2 regions of the Terrihabitans rhizophilus genome follow, and region 1 is predicted to be linked to the other one. Evidence: predicted binding sites of a transcription regulator. Region 1 holds the regulator's gene; the other holds the start of a gene.
What was found. The regulator LexA, encoded in region 1, represses DNA repair genes until DNA is damaged. The targets are predictions, from matches to a motif close to TGTTCNNNNTGTGTTCNG.
Positions count from the first base shown of each region.

Region 2: a site for LexA is predicted at 2,368-2,385, ahead of SCD90_RS15075 (ImuA family protein). Genes of this name have one in related genera too.

Region 1 is NZ_JAXAFJ010000002.1:337,236-344,710, forward strand. Features, by position in the region: gene trmFO (methylenetetrahydrofolate--tRNA-(uracil(54)-C(5))-methyltransferase (FADH(2)-oxidizing) TrmFO) at 1-703, shown strand, start outside; gene SCD90_RS05195 (DUF4153 domain-containing protein) at 639-2,399, opposite strand; gene lexA (transcriptional repressor LexA) at 2,574-3,278, shown strand; gene gltA (citrate synthase) at 3,409-4,701, opposite strand; gene gltX (glutamate--tRNA ligase) at 4,816-6,240, opposite strand; gene SCD90_RS05215 (ComEC/Rec2 family competence protein) at 6,331-7,475, shown strand, end outside.
Region 2 is NZ_JAXAFJ010000011.1:93,268-100,742, forward strand. Features, by position in the region: gene SCD90_RS15065 (error-prone DNA polymerase) at 1-111, opposite strand, end outside; gene SCD90_RS15070 (Y-family DNA polymerase) at 108-1,673, opposite strand; gene SCD90_RS15075 (ImuA family protein) at 1,564-2,361, opposite strand; gene SCD90_RS15080 (HPF/RaiA family ribosome-associated protein) at 2,485-3,063, opposite strand; gene SCD90_RS15085 (OmpA family protein) at 3,189-5,018, opposite strand; gene SCD90_RS15090 (2-dehydropantoate 2-reductase) at 5,295-6,269, opposite strand; gene SCD90_RS15095 (2-hydroxy-3-oxopropionate reductase) at 6,405-7,289, opposite strand; gene otnI (2-oxo-tetronate isomerase) at 7,332-7,475, opposite strand, start outside.

The sequences.
Region 1 (7,475 bases):
CATCGAGGTCATGGCGGAGCGCGGACCTGAGACCCTGCGCCACGGCCCGATGAAGCCCATGGGCCTCACCAATCCGCGGGATCCGACCGTGAAGTCCTACGCCGTCGTGCAGTTGCGGCAGGACAATGCGCTCGGCACCCTGTTCAACATGGTGGGCTTCCAGACCAAGCTGCGCCACGGCGTGCAGGCCGAAACCTTCCGCATGATCCCCGGCCTCGAAAAGGCCGAGTTCGCGCGCCTCGGCGGCCTGCACCGCAACACCTATCTCGACTCGCCGCGCGTGCTGGACCGCACCCTTCGGCTGAAGGCGCAGCCGCGCCTGCGCTTCGCTGGCCAGATCACCGGCTGCGAGGGTTATGTCGAGAGCGCCAGCATCGGCCTCCTCGCCGGCCGCTTCGCCGCAGCGGAGCGCCTGGGGCAAGCACCCGCCGTGCCGCCGGAACTCACCGCATTGGGCGCCCTGCTCGGCCACATCACCGGCGGCCACATCGAGGTGGATGGCGACGAGAACACCAAGCGCAGCTTCCAGCCCATGAACGTGAACTTCGGCCTGTTCCCGCCCTACGACGGTCCGCTGAAAGGCCCCGATGGAGAGCGCGTCCGTGGCCCGGCCAAGTCGGCGGCGAAGAAGCGCGCGATCAGCGGGCGGGCGAAGGCGGCCTTGGCGGAGTGGATGGGCGGGACAGCGCAGGCGGCGGAGTAACACCGTCTCCGAGCAGGAGAACGCCGGCCACCGACGTGATCTCCAGCGCCTCCCGGCCCTCGGCCGTGATGTGGTTCAGGATCAAGGCGGATGCGCCGTCGACGGACGTGACGCTGATTGGCACATCCACGAAAGATCCATCGCGCACACCGTCGGCCAGCCACTTGAGATCGAAGACCAGCGGCGGCGTGGAGGCGAGCGTCACGCGGCTGTCCTGCAGGCTCAGCCAACCTTCGAACGGCTCCGGCTGAACGCTCTCCTTGCCGAGACTGAACGGCCCAAGAGCAAGCCCGAACGGGGTCCGGGTGCCACCTGCTGAAGCTTTTGGCGATGCATGCACCGTTGCGGCCGGCATCAGCCAGAGGGTCCGCAGCAGGGCGCGGGCTTCATCCGCGTTGGCGAACACCCGTCCGGTCGACTGGCGGACAGTATCCAGCGCGCCGAGCCCGAGAAGCACGCCTGCGGCACTCGCAATGTCCTGCCGTGCCGCCTCCGGCGCATCGTCCCTCACGCCGGTCACCGCGCCGCCGCTCCGCTGCGCCCACCGGTCCAGAAGCACATCGAGGCGGGCCGACTGACTTCGGATGGTGGTCTTCTTGAAGGTCAACGGACCCACCATGGTCGCAACGGCAAGCAGCAGCACGACGCCGGGAACAAGGCGAATGTCGAAGCGCTCGCGGAGCACAACGAAGCACGCAAGCAGCATCACGGCCGCCGCCGTGATCAGGGCCAGCACATGCCGCTCCGGCGTCACCCCATAGGCCCCGATGCGCTGCCACGTCGCCAGCGCCAGCAAGGCCACGGGTACGGCGGTCATCGGGAACCACAGCCGCCGGATCCAGCGAACCGCCGGGGCGACATCTCCATCGGGCCGGTAGCTCGCCAGCAGGCCAAGATTGCCAATGAACAGAAAGGCCGAGACGATCCAGCCAACCTGGTTGCGCGGCACATCCATGGTGAGCGCGATCTTGGCTGCGTAAAGGTGCAGCACCACCGCATAGATCGCGGCCAGAACGGCGAGGATGATGCCCAGCGCCGCCACGGCTCTTCGAATGAGCCCGTCCGGCGCTTCCGGAGACTGCCTGTTCCCCAGCAGCGAAAGCCACAGGAGCGGCAGAACGAGGGCGAAGCCAAGCGCCCACACATATTGCATCACGGTGTCCGTCACCGTGATGCCGAACAGGTACCGGATGCTGTAGAGGATCGCCGCCAGCCCGATCATGATCACGAGCGTGCTCAGCCCGGCGAAGGCGAGGCCGGACAGGGCCGAGAGGTTGAAGACCCAGCTCCGCCGTTCCTCGTCGCGCAGAAGCGACAGCGAACCCGTCGCCGCGAGCGCGATCGCGGCCACTCCGGCGGCCTCTGGACTGAACCAGTGCGACTCGTGGAACACGGCCGAGATCGCGCCCGTCGTCGCGGCAAGAAGTTGTAGAAGCGCACGCCCACGTCCAAGGCCGTGAGCTTCCGACATCACGCCTGCCGCCACCGACGCGGCAAAGGCGACAAGGCAGCCGATGCCGACCATCTCCGCCATGGTGTGATCGAGACGGTCATGGATTTCGGCGATCGCCATGGCGGTGACGATGACGGATGCGGCTACCGCTACGGGAAAGCGCGTCACCGCGCGCTGGAGATCGGCCTGCGCGAATGGCAGAGCCTTTATCCGCGACAGAAACCCCGATCCGTCTTGCCGCATCGCATCCTCCCCGTTCGGCCCCTTCAGGATGCGAGCACGCCCCTGAAAGGTCGAGAACCTAGCCGTATCGTTCCAGTTTGCGGGAAAGCAACCGGATGTTAACCGTTGCGGAACACATAAGGAACAGCTACCTTTTTGTTCCTGATTTGTTTTGATTCATCCGCCGAGGTGCCCATGCTCACGCGAAAGCAGCACGAGCTTCTGCGCTACATTCATGAGCGCCTGAAGGAATCGGGTGTCCCGCCCTCGTTTGACGAGATGAAGGAGGCACTTAACCTCCGTTCCAAGTCGGGCATCCATCGCCTCATCACTGCGCTTGAGGAACGTGGCTTCATCCGCCGTCTCCCGAACCGGGCTCGCGCGCTGGAAGTGCTGAAGCTGCCCGAGACGGTGGCCCCGCCCATGCGGCCGACCGGGAAGTTCCAGCCAAGCGTCATCGAAGGCAATCTCGGCAAGGCGCGCCCGCGTGCGGCCGATGATGACGAGGAGCGCGGCCATTCGGCGTTCGTGCCCGTCATGGGCCGGATCGCGGCCGGCGTGCCCATCGAAGCCATCCAGACCCGCAGCCACACCATCGCAGTTCCACCGGAAATGCTGACGGGCGGCGAGCACTTTGCGCTCGAGGTGCGCGGCGACTCGATGATCGAGGCCGGCATCCTTGAGGGCGACGTGGTCGTCATCCGCAAGGCCGACACGGCCGCAACCGGCGACATCGTGGTCGCGCTGGTGGATGACGAAGAAGCCACGCTGAAGAGGCTCCGCAAGCGCGGGGCGTCCATCGCTCTCGAAGCCGCCAACCCAGCCTACGAAACCCGCATTTTCGGACCCGACCGGGTGCGCGTGCAGGGCAAGCTGGTGGGGCTGATCCGCCGCTACTGAGGCGTTCGGCCCAGCGGAGCACGGCTGAAAATGATGCGGGGAGGTCCTGTCCGGACCTCCCCGTTTTCGTGCTTGAAGCTGCGAACAGTCGATGCGGCCGGGCGTGGATGCCGGGCCGCACGGATTGCCGTCAGCCGCGATCCTTGGCCGGAACGAAGCTGCGCTCGACGGCTCCATTGTAGAGCTGGCGCGGACGTCCAATGCGCTGCGCCGGGTCTTCCAGCATTTCCTTCCACTGTGCGATCCAGCCGACGGTGCGTGCCACCGAAAACAGCACGGTGAACATCGAGGTCGGGAAGCCCATCGCGCGCAGCGTGATGCCGGAATAGAAATCGATGTTCGGGTACAGCTTGCGCTCGACGAAGTACTCGTCCTGCAAGGCAACCTTCTCAAGCTCCACCGCCACGTCGAGCAGCGGATCGTCCTTGATGCCGAGCTCGTCCAGAACCTCATGCGCGGTCTGCTGCATGATCTTGGCGCGCGGATCGTAGTTCTTGTAGACGCGGTGCCCGAAGCCCATCAGGCGGAATGGATCGTTCTTGTCCTTGGCCTTTTCCACGAACTCCGGAATGCGGTCCGGCGTACCGATCTCTTCCAGCATCTTCAGCGCCGCCTCGTTCGCGCCGCCATGGGCGGGGCCCCACAGGCAGGCAACACCGGCCGCGATGCAGGCGAACGGGTTTGCGCCCGACGAGCCCGCGAGGCGAACGGTGGAAGTGGATGCGTTCTGCTCGTGGTCGGCGTGCAGGGTGAAGATGCGGTCCATGGCGCGTGCCATCACCGGGTTCACCTTGTACTCCTCGCAGGGCACGGCGAAGCACATCTGCAGGAAGTTGGACGCGTAATCGAGGTCGTTTCGCGGATACACGAACGGCTGGCCCACCGAGTACTTGTAGGCCATCGCCGCAAGCGTCGGCAGCTTTGCGATCATGCGGATGGACGCGATCTCGCGTGCGTTCGGGTCCGCCACATCGGTCGAGTCGGGGTAGAAGGCGGCCATGGCGCCAACGCTGGCCACCATCACGGCCATGGGGTGCGCGTCGCGGCGGAAGCCCGTGAAGAAGCGGGTCATCTGCTCGTGCACCATGGTGTGGCGCGTCACGCGGCGCTCGAAGCTCTCGCGCTCCTTCGCGCTCGGCAGTTCGCCGTACAGCAGCAGGAAGCAGGTCTCGAGGAAGTCGCCGCCCTCGGCCAGCTGGTCGATGGGATAGCCCCGGTAGCGCAGAATGCCCTCGTCGCCATCGATGAAGGTGATGGTCGAGGCGCAGCTCGCGGTGGAGGTAAAGCCGGGATCGTAGGTGAACATCCCGGTCTGCGCATACAGCTTGGAGATGTCGATGACGTCAGGTCCGGTCGAACCTTCCAGTATGGGAAGTTCGATCGTCTTGCCGCCGACGGTCAGCGAAGCTGTCTTGTCGCTCATACGCGCACCCTTTCTCCAGACAGATAGCATTCCCGTTGCCACGGAAAGGCCGTGATTTCAGCTAAGCGAATTTACCCCCGGCCACAAGAGAAGGGTGTGACAGCACGATTTCGTTCAGCCGGCTTGATCGGCCAGGCGGGCGAGGCTTTCGTCTCGGCCGAGCACCGCCAGCACCTCGAAGATCGGTGGAGACACCATCTTGCCCGTGAGCGCCGCACGCAAGGGCTGCGCCGCCTGCCCCAGTTTGATCCCCTGCTCCTCGGCGAACGCCCGCACCTCGGCTTCGGCGGCCTCGGCCTCCCAGTTCGGCAGCGCGGCGAGACGGCCGGCCAGCTTCGCCACACGTTCGCGTGTGCCATCCGCCGCCAGCGCCTGCTCGGCCTTCGCGTCGAGCGCCAGCGGACGGTCGACCAGCAGGAAGCTGGCATTGTCCATGAGCTCGATCAGCGTCTTGGAACGCTCCTTCATGGCCGGGAGCATCACCCGGAACGCGTCCCAAAGACCGGCATCGAGCTTAGCCTTGGCTTCGGGCCCGCCCGGAAGATAGGGCAAGGCGTCGGCAAAGATCTGCACCAGTTCCTCGTCGGGCGTGGCGCGCATGTAGTGGCCGTTGAGGTTCTCCAGCCGGCCAAAATCGAATCGTGCTGCCGAGCGGCCCACATCCGAGAGGCTGAAAGCCTCCACCATCTCCTGCGTCGAGAATATCTCCTGGTCGCCATGGCTCCAGCCGAGGCGGACGAGGTAATTGCGCACCGCGACCGGCAGATAGCCCATCTCGCGATAGGCCTCGATGCCGAGCGCACCATGGCGCTTGGACAGCTTGGCCCCGTCCGGCCCGTGGATCAGGGGGATGTGCGCCATGCGCGGCACGTCCCAGCCGAGCGCCCGGTAAATCTGGATCTGGCGCGCGGCATTGGTGAGGTGATCGACCCCGCGCACCACATCGGTAATGCCCATGTCGTGATCGTCCACCACGACCGCGAGCATATAGGTCGGCGTGCCGTCGGAGCGCAGCAGGACGAGATCGTCCAGATCGGCGTTCGGGAAGGTCACGGCGCCCTGCACCGCGTCATCGACCAGCGTCTCACCTTCATTGTTCACCCGCAGGCGGATGACCGGCTTCACGCCTTCCGGAGCCGTTGCCGGGTCGCGGTCGCGCCAGCCGCCGTCGTAGCGGGGCGGCTTGCCGGCCGCCAGCGCGCTCGCCCGCATGGCGTCGAGTTCCTCGACGGTGTCGTAGGCCCGGTACGCCGCGCCCTGCGCCAGCAACTGGTCCACCACGGCCCGATGGCGGTCCGCGCGCGAGAACTGGAACACGGGCTCGTCGTCCCAGTCGAGGCCCAGCCATTTCAGCCCGTCCATGATGGCGTCGATGGCCTCCTGCGTGGAACGCGCCCGGTCCGTGTCCTCGATGCGGAGCAGCATCTTGCCGCCCTTCGATTTCGCGAACAGCCAGTTGAACAGGGCCGTGCGCGCCCCGCCGATGTGAAGAAAGCCGGTGGGAGACGGCGCGAAACGGGCGATGACGGGATCGGACATGGGCGAACTTTGGCAGGTGGGATGGGGGGCGAGCGCGCTGCGCTTCGGCGTGGCTCCGTGTAGCATGGCCCGCGACGAAAGGGGAACGGGGTGGGGAACGGGGTCGGCAGCATGGGGGCTGCGCCATCCGCACGGCGGCATGGCCGTGGCACCGCCGCGTTCCGTTTGCGCCAACTGCTTCCCGTGTCTGGCGGTGCGCTGACCTCGGCCCTGGAAGAAGAGCGCGAGCGCGGCCGATTCTTCATCTGGCTGCCAGTACTGGCCATCTGCGGGGTGATCCTCTTCTTCGCGGCCCCCGACGATCCTTCGCTGACGGCGTCAGCGCTGGCGTTCCTCGCCGCCCTCGCAATGTGCGCCGCCGCGCGGAAGCGCCCGACCGGGTTCTGTGTTGCCGTGTCCGTGGCCGCCATCATCGGCGGCTTTCTCGCGGCCGGCCTGCAGGTCCACCGCGTCGCAGCGCCGGTGCTGGAGCGTGGCGTTCGCGGCGAGGCCGTCGGCGTGGTGGAACGGCGTGAGCCGCGTGCGCGTGGCGCGGTGCGCCTGCTGATCCGTGTTGAGTCCATCGCGGGCGTGCCGGAAGACCACAGGCCGCGCTTCGCGCGCGCAACGGTGCGGGGAGCGGATGGCGTTGCCGCCGGAAGCCGTGTCGCCATCGACGCCTATTGGCGACCACCGCCGCAGGCAGTGCGGCCCGGTGGCTATGACTTTGCGCGGGAGGCGTTTTTTACGGGCCTTGGCGCAGTGGGCAGCGAGGCGAAGCCCCCTCGCCTGCTGGATCCACCACCGCTGACCCCGATGGGCCGGTTCAGCGCGGCGACGGACCGGCTGCGCAATGCGATCTCCGCGCGCATCCAGCAGGTGGTCCCCGGAGACGCGGGCGCGATCTCCGCCGCTCTCGTGACCGGGCAGCGCGGCGACATCTCGGCGGCGGCCAATGATGCGCTGCGCACAGCGGGCCTCTACCACGTCATCTCCATCTCCGGCCTGCACATGGCCTTGTTCGGAGGCGGCGTGTTCGCCGCCCTGCGCCTCCTCCTCGTCATGGTGCCGGGGCTCGGGCTCCACGTCCCGGTCAAGAAATGGGCTGCGGCGGCGGCCCTGCTGGGTGCCGGTGGCTACCTCTATCTGTCCGGGAACGAGGTCGCCGCGCAGCGCAGCTTCATCATGATCTCCGTCGTCTTCCTCGCGGTCATCGTGGATCGCCAGGGCCTCACCATGCGCAATCTCGCCATCGC
Region 2 (7,475 bases), on a different contig from region 1:
GCCGATGCCGGAATGGTCGAGTTCCAGGGCGCGGGCGACCAGATCGCCTGGATGGGAGGCGCCCCGCAGGAACGAGAAATTGCTGGCTGCGGCCAGTTCAGCATAGCTCATGCGAACAGCCCGTGCACGAACCAGCGGGGGTGCCCGGTCTCCGCGGTGTAGAGACCTTCGCGGTAGAGCCAGAAGCGGCGGCCTTCGCGATCCTCGACGCGAAAATAATCGCGGGTAGCCGCGCCCTCTTCGTCCTTCCACCATTCCGGTGCGATGCGTTCCGGGCCCTCGGCATGGGCGACTTCGTGCATCACGCGACGCCAGCGGAAGCGGCGGGGCGGGCCGTCCGGCACCTCCGACAGCGTTTCTTCCACCGGCTCCGGCGAGGCGAACAGGCGCAGTGGACGCAGGGGAGGGTCATCCGGCTGAGGTCCGGTCCAGGACGCCTCCGATGCGGGGCCGGAGAAGTAGGGAGGGGTGTGCGCGGCCCGCTCCGGCACATGGCTTTCATGCGCCACGAAGCGCAGTACCTTGGCAGGGTTGAACCGTGCGCCGAGCCGGTCCACCGCCTCGGCGATCCGCTCATCCGTCTGCTCCTCGCCGTCCAGCCGGGTCTGGGATTGGGCCTTGACCTCCGCTGCGAGGACGGAGAGGCGGATCATGTCGAAGCCGAACCCGGGATCGATGGGATCGGCCAAGGCATCCAGCCGTTCATCGAAGAGGCGTGCAAGGGCATCTGGACCCCGCATGGCCTGTCCGGTCTGGACGCGGATGCGGCGCACGGCACCATCCGCCCGGAAAAACGCCCCCTCGAAGATGCGACCGCCTTCTCCGCGTGCTTCGAGAACGGATGCGAGATCGCCGGCAAGCTGCTGCAATGTGCCGAGCACATCCTCGGCGCGGCCGATGGGCTCCGCGAAACGGCGTTCCGCCGCCAGCTCCGGAAGAGGGGTACGCGGTGAAATGGGGCTGTCCACCTCACCCAGCGTGCGGACCAGCCTGTCCAGGAGATCGGCTCCGAAGCGCGCGGCAAGGGGCGCGCGGGGGCGGTCGGCCAGATCGGCGATGGTCTTGAGGCCGGCGCGCGCGAGGGCCGTTATCCGCTCGGCATCGAGGCCGAGAGCCGCGAGCGGCAGCGGGCGCACGGCTGCAGCTTCCCCGCCGGATGGGACCACGCCGCCGGGCGAATAGCGGGCGAGCGCTGCCGCCGCATCGGGCGTACTGGCAAGAGCCGTGCGAGGGCTGAAGCCCGCTTGGGCAAGGCGAACCCGCAGGTCATTGCGCAGTGCGGCTTCCCCGCCGAACAGGTGCGCGCAGCCGGTAATGTCCAGGTTGAGGCCGTCTGGAGTACTGAGCCCCACCATGGGCGTGTAGCGCTCGCACCAGCCGGCAAGGCGTTCGATCAGGGCATGATCGGCTGCCGGATTCTCATCCTCGATGGAGAGATCGGGCACGCGGGCGCGGGCATCCGCAAGGGTAAGGCCGGGCCGCAGGCCGAGTTCCAGCGCCCGCCGGTCGGCATGGGCGATGCGCTGCGCGCCACGCACACGCGCCAGCACCACGAGAGGCCGTTCATCCGGCGTGCCGCCAGCGCGCCGCCGCAGCCGGTGCACGCGGTCGCAGGGCAGGAGAGGAAACCACACCGCGAGATAGCGCCGGCTCCCGGAAAGAAGACTGCTCACGGTCCCACTCCACATACCAGCGGCGGGGCGGGAAACCGGCCCTGTGCCGCAGCAGATCAAGCTGAAAAACGGGATGACCGGGGGCGCCGGCCTCCAAGGGAAGGGATGGCGCCGCCCGCACGCTCCACCGGCTGAGGGCGGCGCTCGGCACCGGTTCGGCCGCCAGCCGGATGAGGAACAGGCCAACCCCTGAGCGCGCGCACGCGGCGGCAAGGCGACGGGTCGCGGTGAGGTCCAGCACTTCGGGCTGGCCCCATGGTTCCATGATGACCGCGCCCAGCGCGCCGCAGCGCAGGGCCTCGTTCGCCGCCCGCAGGGCAGCCCGCGCGTCGCGCACCCGCACCATGATGATACGGCCGGGATCCGCACCCCAATCCGCCAGACCGGGGGCGTAAAGTTCTCCCGTTTCCTGGGCCACCATGTCCTGCCGAACCCATACAAGGCTCCGGCTCCGCCCGCAGGCGCGCAAAGTCATGGAGAGCCCCATGCCGGTGGCGGCAGGCCCGTCGGCGGCGCTGGCGGCAAAGATCTCGTGCAGGGCGGCACGCGGAAGCCCGCCCCCGATTGCGGCGTCGAGACCCGCAATGCCAAAGGTGAACCGGGCTTCAGGCGCCAATTCCATGCCCGCCGGTTCCAGCGTGGCAAGGCTCCGCCTGAGCCCGGCAAGGGTATCCTGCCGGGATGTCATCTTCTGTGTTCCTGATTTGTTCTAGGAAAGGGCAGTGCCCGGCAGGAGTCAAGAAGAGTCAGCGGGGCTGTTTGTGGAGAGGGTGAACGAGAAAAGGGGCTGCCTAAGCAGCCCCTTGAAATATCAGGCGCTTTCCTTGACGCGCACCTTGGAGGCTATGGGGCCGGTGTCTCCCAGATCCTCCACGTAATGCACTTCATCCCCGCGCTTCAGGCTGTCGAAATCGCCCGTCAGCAGGCTGTTGCGGTGGAAGTAAAGCAGGCCGCCCTCCTTTGTGAGAAGGAAGCCGTGGTCTGCCTCGGGTGCCATCTCGGCCACCTGACCAAGGAACTGGTTGGCACCGTCATGCAGCGGTGCCTTGGTGCGGCCCTTCAGCTGCTCCTTGAAGTCCAGCAACTGGCGCTCGGCGATGCGGAACGCCTCGTTGATGGCGTTGCGCATGTCCGGATCCTGGAACTTCTGCTGCAGGTGTTCCGGCTCATGGCTGACCACAAGGTCCTTGTGCCCCGGCACGCCCACTTCGATGCGCACGACGGGGGGGATGGAATTGGTGGCATTGGTGGCACGTCGCTCCACGCGGACGCGGCACGTCACCAACCGGTCGAACAACTTCTCAAGCCGGGCGATCTTTTCGCGAATGGCTTCTTCCACCCAATCGGAATGCTGGATGTTGTGGAAGGTAATTTCGACAGGAATCTGCACACCTGGTCTCCTTCTTCATAACCAAGGAAAACGTACCATCCTGCGCGCAGTTTCGTGCAATTTGCCGGAAGGGCAAAGAAAAAGCCCGCCGACGATGCGGCGGGCTTTCCCGGAGTTGCAGGGGATCAGTTCCCCTGGGCGTTCAGCAGCGGCGTGATGCGGCGCAATGTGACACGCCGGTTTTCTGCGCTCGCGGACTGCGTATCGACCTTCAGATACTGCTCGCCATAGCCTTGTGTGACCAGGTTTTCGGCGGGAATCTGGAAGTCGGAGCTCAGGATCGCAGCCACTTCCTCGGCGCGCCTGTCGGAAAGGGACAGGTTGTCGATGTCCGAGCCCACGGCATCGGTGTGACCTTCGATGAGGAAGACCTCCTTCGGATCACGGTCGATGACCGCCTGGATGGCCTTTGCAAGCTGCTCCAGCTGGCGAGCCTGGGTCGGGGGCACCGTCCACTGGCCAAACTCGAACTGCACCGTATTGACGTCGACGCTGCGGACGCGCTCACGGAGGCGGACGTTCTGGCGGACCTCGTCGAGCGAGTATTCACGCTCGATGCGCTGAACCGGCGGAGCACGGAAGGTTTCTTCCAGATCTCCGTAGTCCGCCCGGCCATAATCCACCACGTACTCGTCTTCCGGTAGATCGACCTCGACCGGCGGCAGATCGAGATAGACGTTCACGCCACGCGGACGACGGGTGTTGTCGATGAGCACGATCTCACGGTCACGCTCGCGACGGATGCGGCGAAGCAGGCGGCCGTCATCATCGTTGATGGTGACGATCTCCACGCCGTTCGGACGGCGGATGATGGTTTCCACCTCGCCACGCCGGCGCTCGACCCGCACATCACGGGAGTTGCGGCTGAGGCGCTCCGTCTCGTTGTGACGGATGATGGTGCGGCCGCCCTCAGTGATGATGGTGCGGTCGTCGCCTTCGCGGATGACCAGGCGGTCTCCCTGACGCTCCTCGCGGCGGCCGAAGCGTTCGTCGAGACGGCGATCGCGGCGGTCGTAGTCGTTGCTCTCGCGACGCTCCGGATCGGACCGGCGGAATTCACCGCCGCCTTGACGTTCGGCACCGTCCCGGAACTCCTGCCCCGGACGCTGGCGCTCGCCACGACGGTTATCGTCGCCCCGGCGATCACGCTCCGCATTGGGAGCGTCGGCCGGACGTGCGTCAGGGCCACGCGGCGGTGCATCGACACTCGGGCGATTGCCGCCGTTCTGGCGTTCATCAATCCGGTTCTGAAGCTCCTGGGCACGCTGGTCACGCTGGCCGTCACGCTCGCGCCGCTGGTCTTCGACGCGGTTCTGCAGCTCTTCACGCCGCTGATCGCGCTGCCCATCGCGCTCCTGACGCTGCTCGTTGATGCGGTTCTGCAACTCCTCACGGCGCGGCGGAGGGGGCGAGCCATCAGGGGTGCGAGGCTGGGCGGCCGGCTCACGGGCGGCAGGGGGCGTTTCAGGAATTGCGGGCGCTTCCGTGCGTGGGCTGGCGGCAGGCTCGCGAGCAGCGGGAGCGGGACGCTCTTCACGCTGGGGGCGCTCGGGACGCTGTTCACGCGGTGCGCGTTCCGGCGCAGCCTCGCGCTGGGGACGCTCGGGGGCAGCTTCGCGCTGCGGGCGTTCAGGAGAGGCCTCACGCGGTGCACGTTCCGGAGTCGCTTCACGCTGGGGACGTTCCGGGCGCTCCTCACGTTGCGGGCGTTCTGGACGCTCAGGGCGCTCCGGACGTTCTGCGCGCGGGGCGCGCTCGGGGGCTGCCTCACGCTGCGGACGCTCAGGGCGCGCTTCGCGTCCAGACGCGCCGCCTTCCTCCGCACCTTCGCGGCCACGGCGGGGCCGTTCAGGCGGTGCATCTCCGCTCGGCGGGAGCACGTCCGGGGCGGCCTGGGCGAGCAGGACCGTAGAGCCCATGCCGGCCTCGAGGGCCTGGGCGCCGAATGCTGCCAAGGACCCCGAGATCATCGTCCCAGCAAGCAAAGCGTAATGGAGATGTTTCATCTTAAGACCTGTTATCGCAGATAATCGGAAGCAAGGATGGCCGCTTTATTGTGTCGTTTTATTGGCACGGCAAGAATATCACGGAAGATGAATGTTCATTCATGTTCGGCGCACTGAACACGGCGCAGGTCCAGTGGTGAGAAACGCCAATGACTTCTTCCAGTTCCAAGCAAACATAAAAAAAGGGGCGTTGCCGCCCCTTCTCATTCACCTGCTGGAAAAATGTCAGTTCAGGCCGGCCACCTTGGCCCGCTGCTTCACAAGCGCCAACACCGTGTCGATGGTCGGGGTCGCGACCTCCATCATGCGGCCCATCTCCTGGACCACTGTGACGAGCGGCTCGATTTCCATCGGGCGGTCACGCTCCAGATCCTGAAGCATCGAGGTCTTGTGAGCGCCGACGGCACCGGCGCCGTTGATGCGGCGTTCCACGTCGACGCGGAAGCTCACGCCCTGACGGTTCGCGATCTCCTGCGCTTCGAGCATCATTGCCTTGGCGACGGCGCGGGTGGCCGGGTCCGAGGCAATGATGTCGAGCGTCGCGTGGGTGAGGGCGCTGATGGGATTGAAGCAAAGATTGCCCCAAAGCTTCAGCCACAGCTCGTCGCGGATATTGGTCATCACCGGAGCCCGCAGGCCGCCAGCGTTCATGACTTCCGACAGCCGCTCGACGCGGGGAGTGATCTCGCCCGACGGCTCACCGATCGGGAACTTGTCGCCATAGACGTGCTGGATGACACCGGGCTCCACCACTTCCGTGGCCGGATAGACGATGCAGCCGATCGCACGCTCCGGACGCAGAACCTGCCACTGCTTGGCACCGGGATCGATGCTCTCCAGCGTGCGGCCCTCGAGAGCGCCGCCGAACTTGTAGAAGTACCAGTAGGGCACGCCATTGACGGCGGTGACGACGCTGGTGTCGTTGCCCAGCAGCGGCTGCATGGCATCCGCGACCGCAGGCACCGAATGGGCCTTGAGCGCGATGATGACGTAATCCTGCGGACCGAGTTCCTTCGGATCGTCGGTGCAGTTCAGGTGTTCGACGCGCTCTTCGCCCTCGATCAACAGCTTGAGGCCGTTCTTCTTCATGGCCTCGAGGTGGGCGCCGCGCGCCACAAGACTGACCTCAGCGCCGCCGCGTGCGAGCTGAACGCCCATATAGCCGCCGATCGCTCCGGCTCCGTAGATGCAGACCTTCATGATCTCCTCCTCGAGACATGCGCCGGGCCAGGCCGCGATGCGGATGGCCCTCTTTGATTATGAGGCGGGACGTTCAGGCGCCCCGCCATTGTTTTTTTTTCGGGATGCCTGCGGCATCCCGGTCCGCATGGCACCTCAGCCGATCTCGTGGCCGGACAGCAGCTCGATTGCCTTGATCAGCGCCGAATGGTCGAGCCCGCCGCCGCCATTGGCTGCGAGGCCGTTCATCAGCTGTGCGGCATTGGCGGTGTTGGGCAGGGCCACGCCAAGGCTGCGTGCGCCGTTCAGCGCGAGGTTCAGGTCCTTCTGGTGCAACTCGATGCGGAAGCCCGGATTGAAGGTGCGCTTGACCATGCGCTCGCCGTGAACTTCCAGAATGCGCGAATTGGCGAAGCCGCCCATCAGCGCCTCCCGGACCTTTGCCGGATCGGCACCGGCCTTGGACGCGAAGACAAGGGCTTCGGCCACGGCCTGGATGTTCAGCGCGACGATGATCTGGTTCGCGACCTTGGTGGTCTGGCCGTCGCCATTGCCGCCGACGAGGGTGATGTTCTTGCCCATCTTCTCGAAAAGGGGCTTCACCTCGTCGAACACGGCCTGGTCGCCGCCGCACATGATGGTCAGGGACGCCGCCTTGGCGCCGACTTCGCCGCCGGACACAGGCGCGTCGATGTACTTGCCGCCGAGCTCTTCGATCTGCTGGGCGAACTTCTTGGTCTCGATCGGGGAGATCGAAGACATGTCGACCACGATCTTGCCGGCGGAGAAGCCCTCGGCCACGCCGCCCTTGCCGAACAGAACGGCTTCCACATGCGGGGTATCCGGCACCATCGTGAAGATGATGTCGGCGTTCTGCGCGACTTCCGCCGCCGAGTTCACGACCTTGCCGCCGGCATCGCTCAGCTGCGAAGGCACGCCTTCGATGGTGTAGAGGTAAACCGTGTTGCCGGCTGCGATGAGATGACCCGCCATCGGCGCGCCCATGATGCCGAGGCCGATGAAGCCGAGTGTCTTAGCCATTGGTAACCCCCTAGAATTCAGGCTCTGGTGAGAACGGGATGCTTACTTCGGAAGCCAGTTCAGGCCAGCGACGGTTTCCGTCTTCGGCTTGTACTCGCAACCGATCCAGCCGTCGTAGCCGATCTCGTCGATGAAGTTGAACAGGAACGGGTAGTTGATCTCGCCCGTACCCGGCTCGTTGCGGCC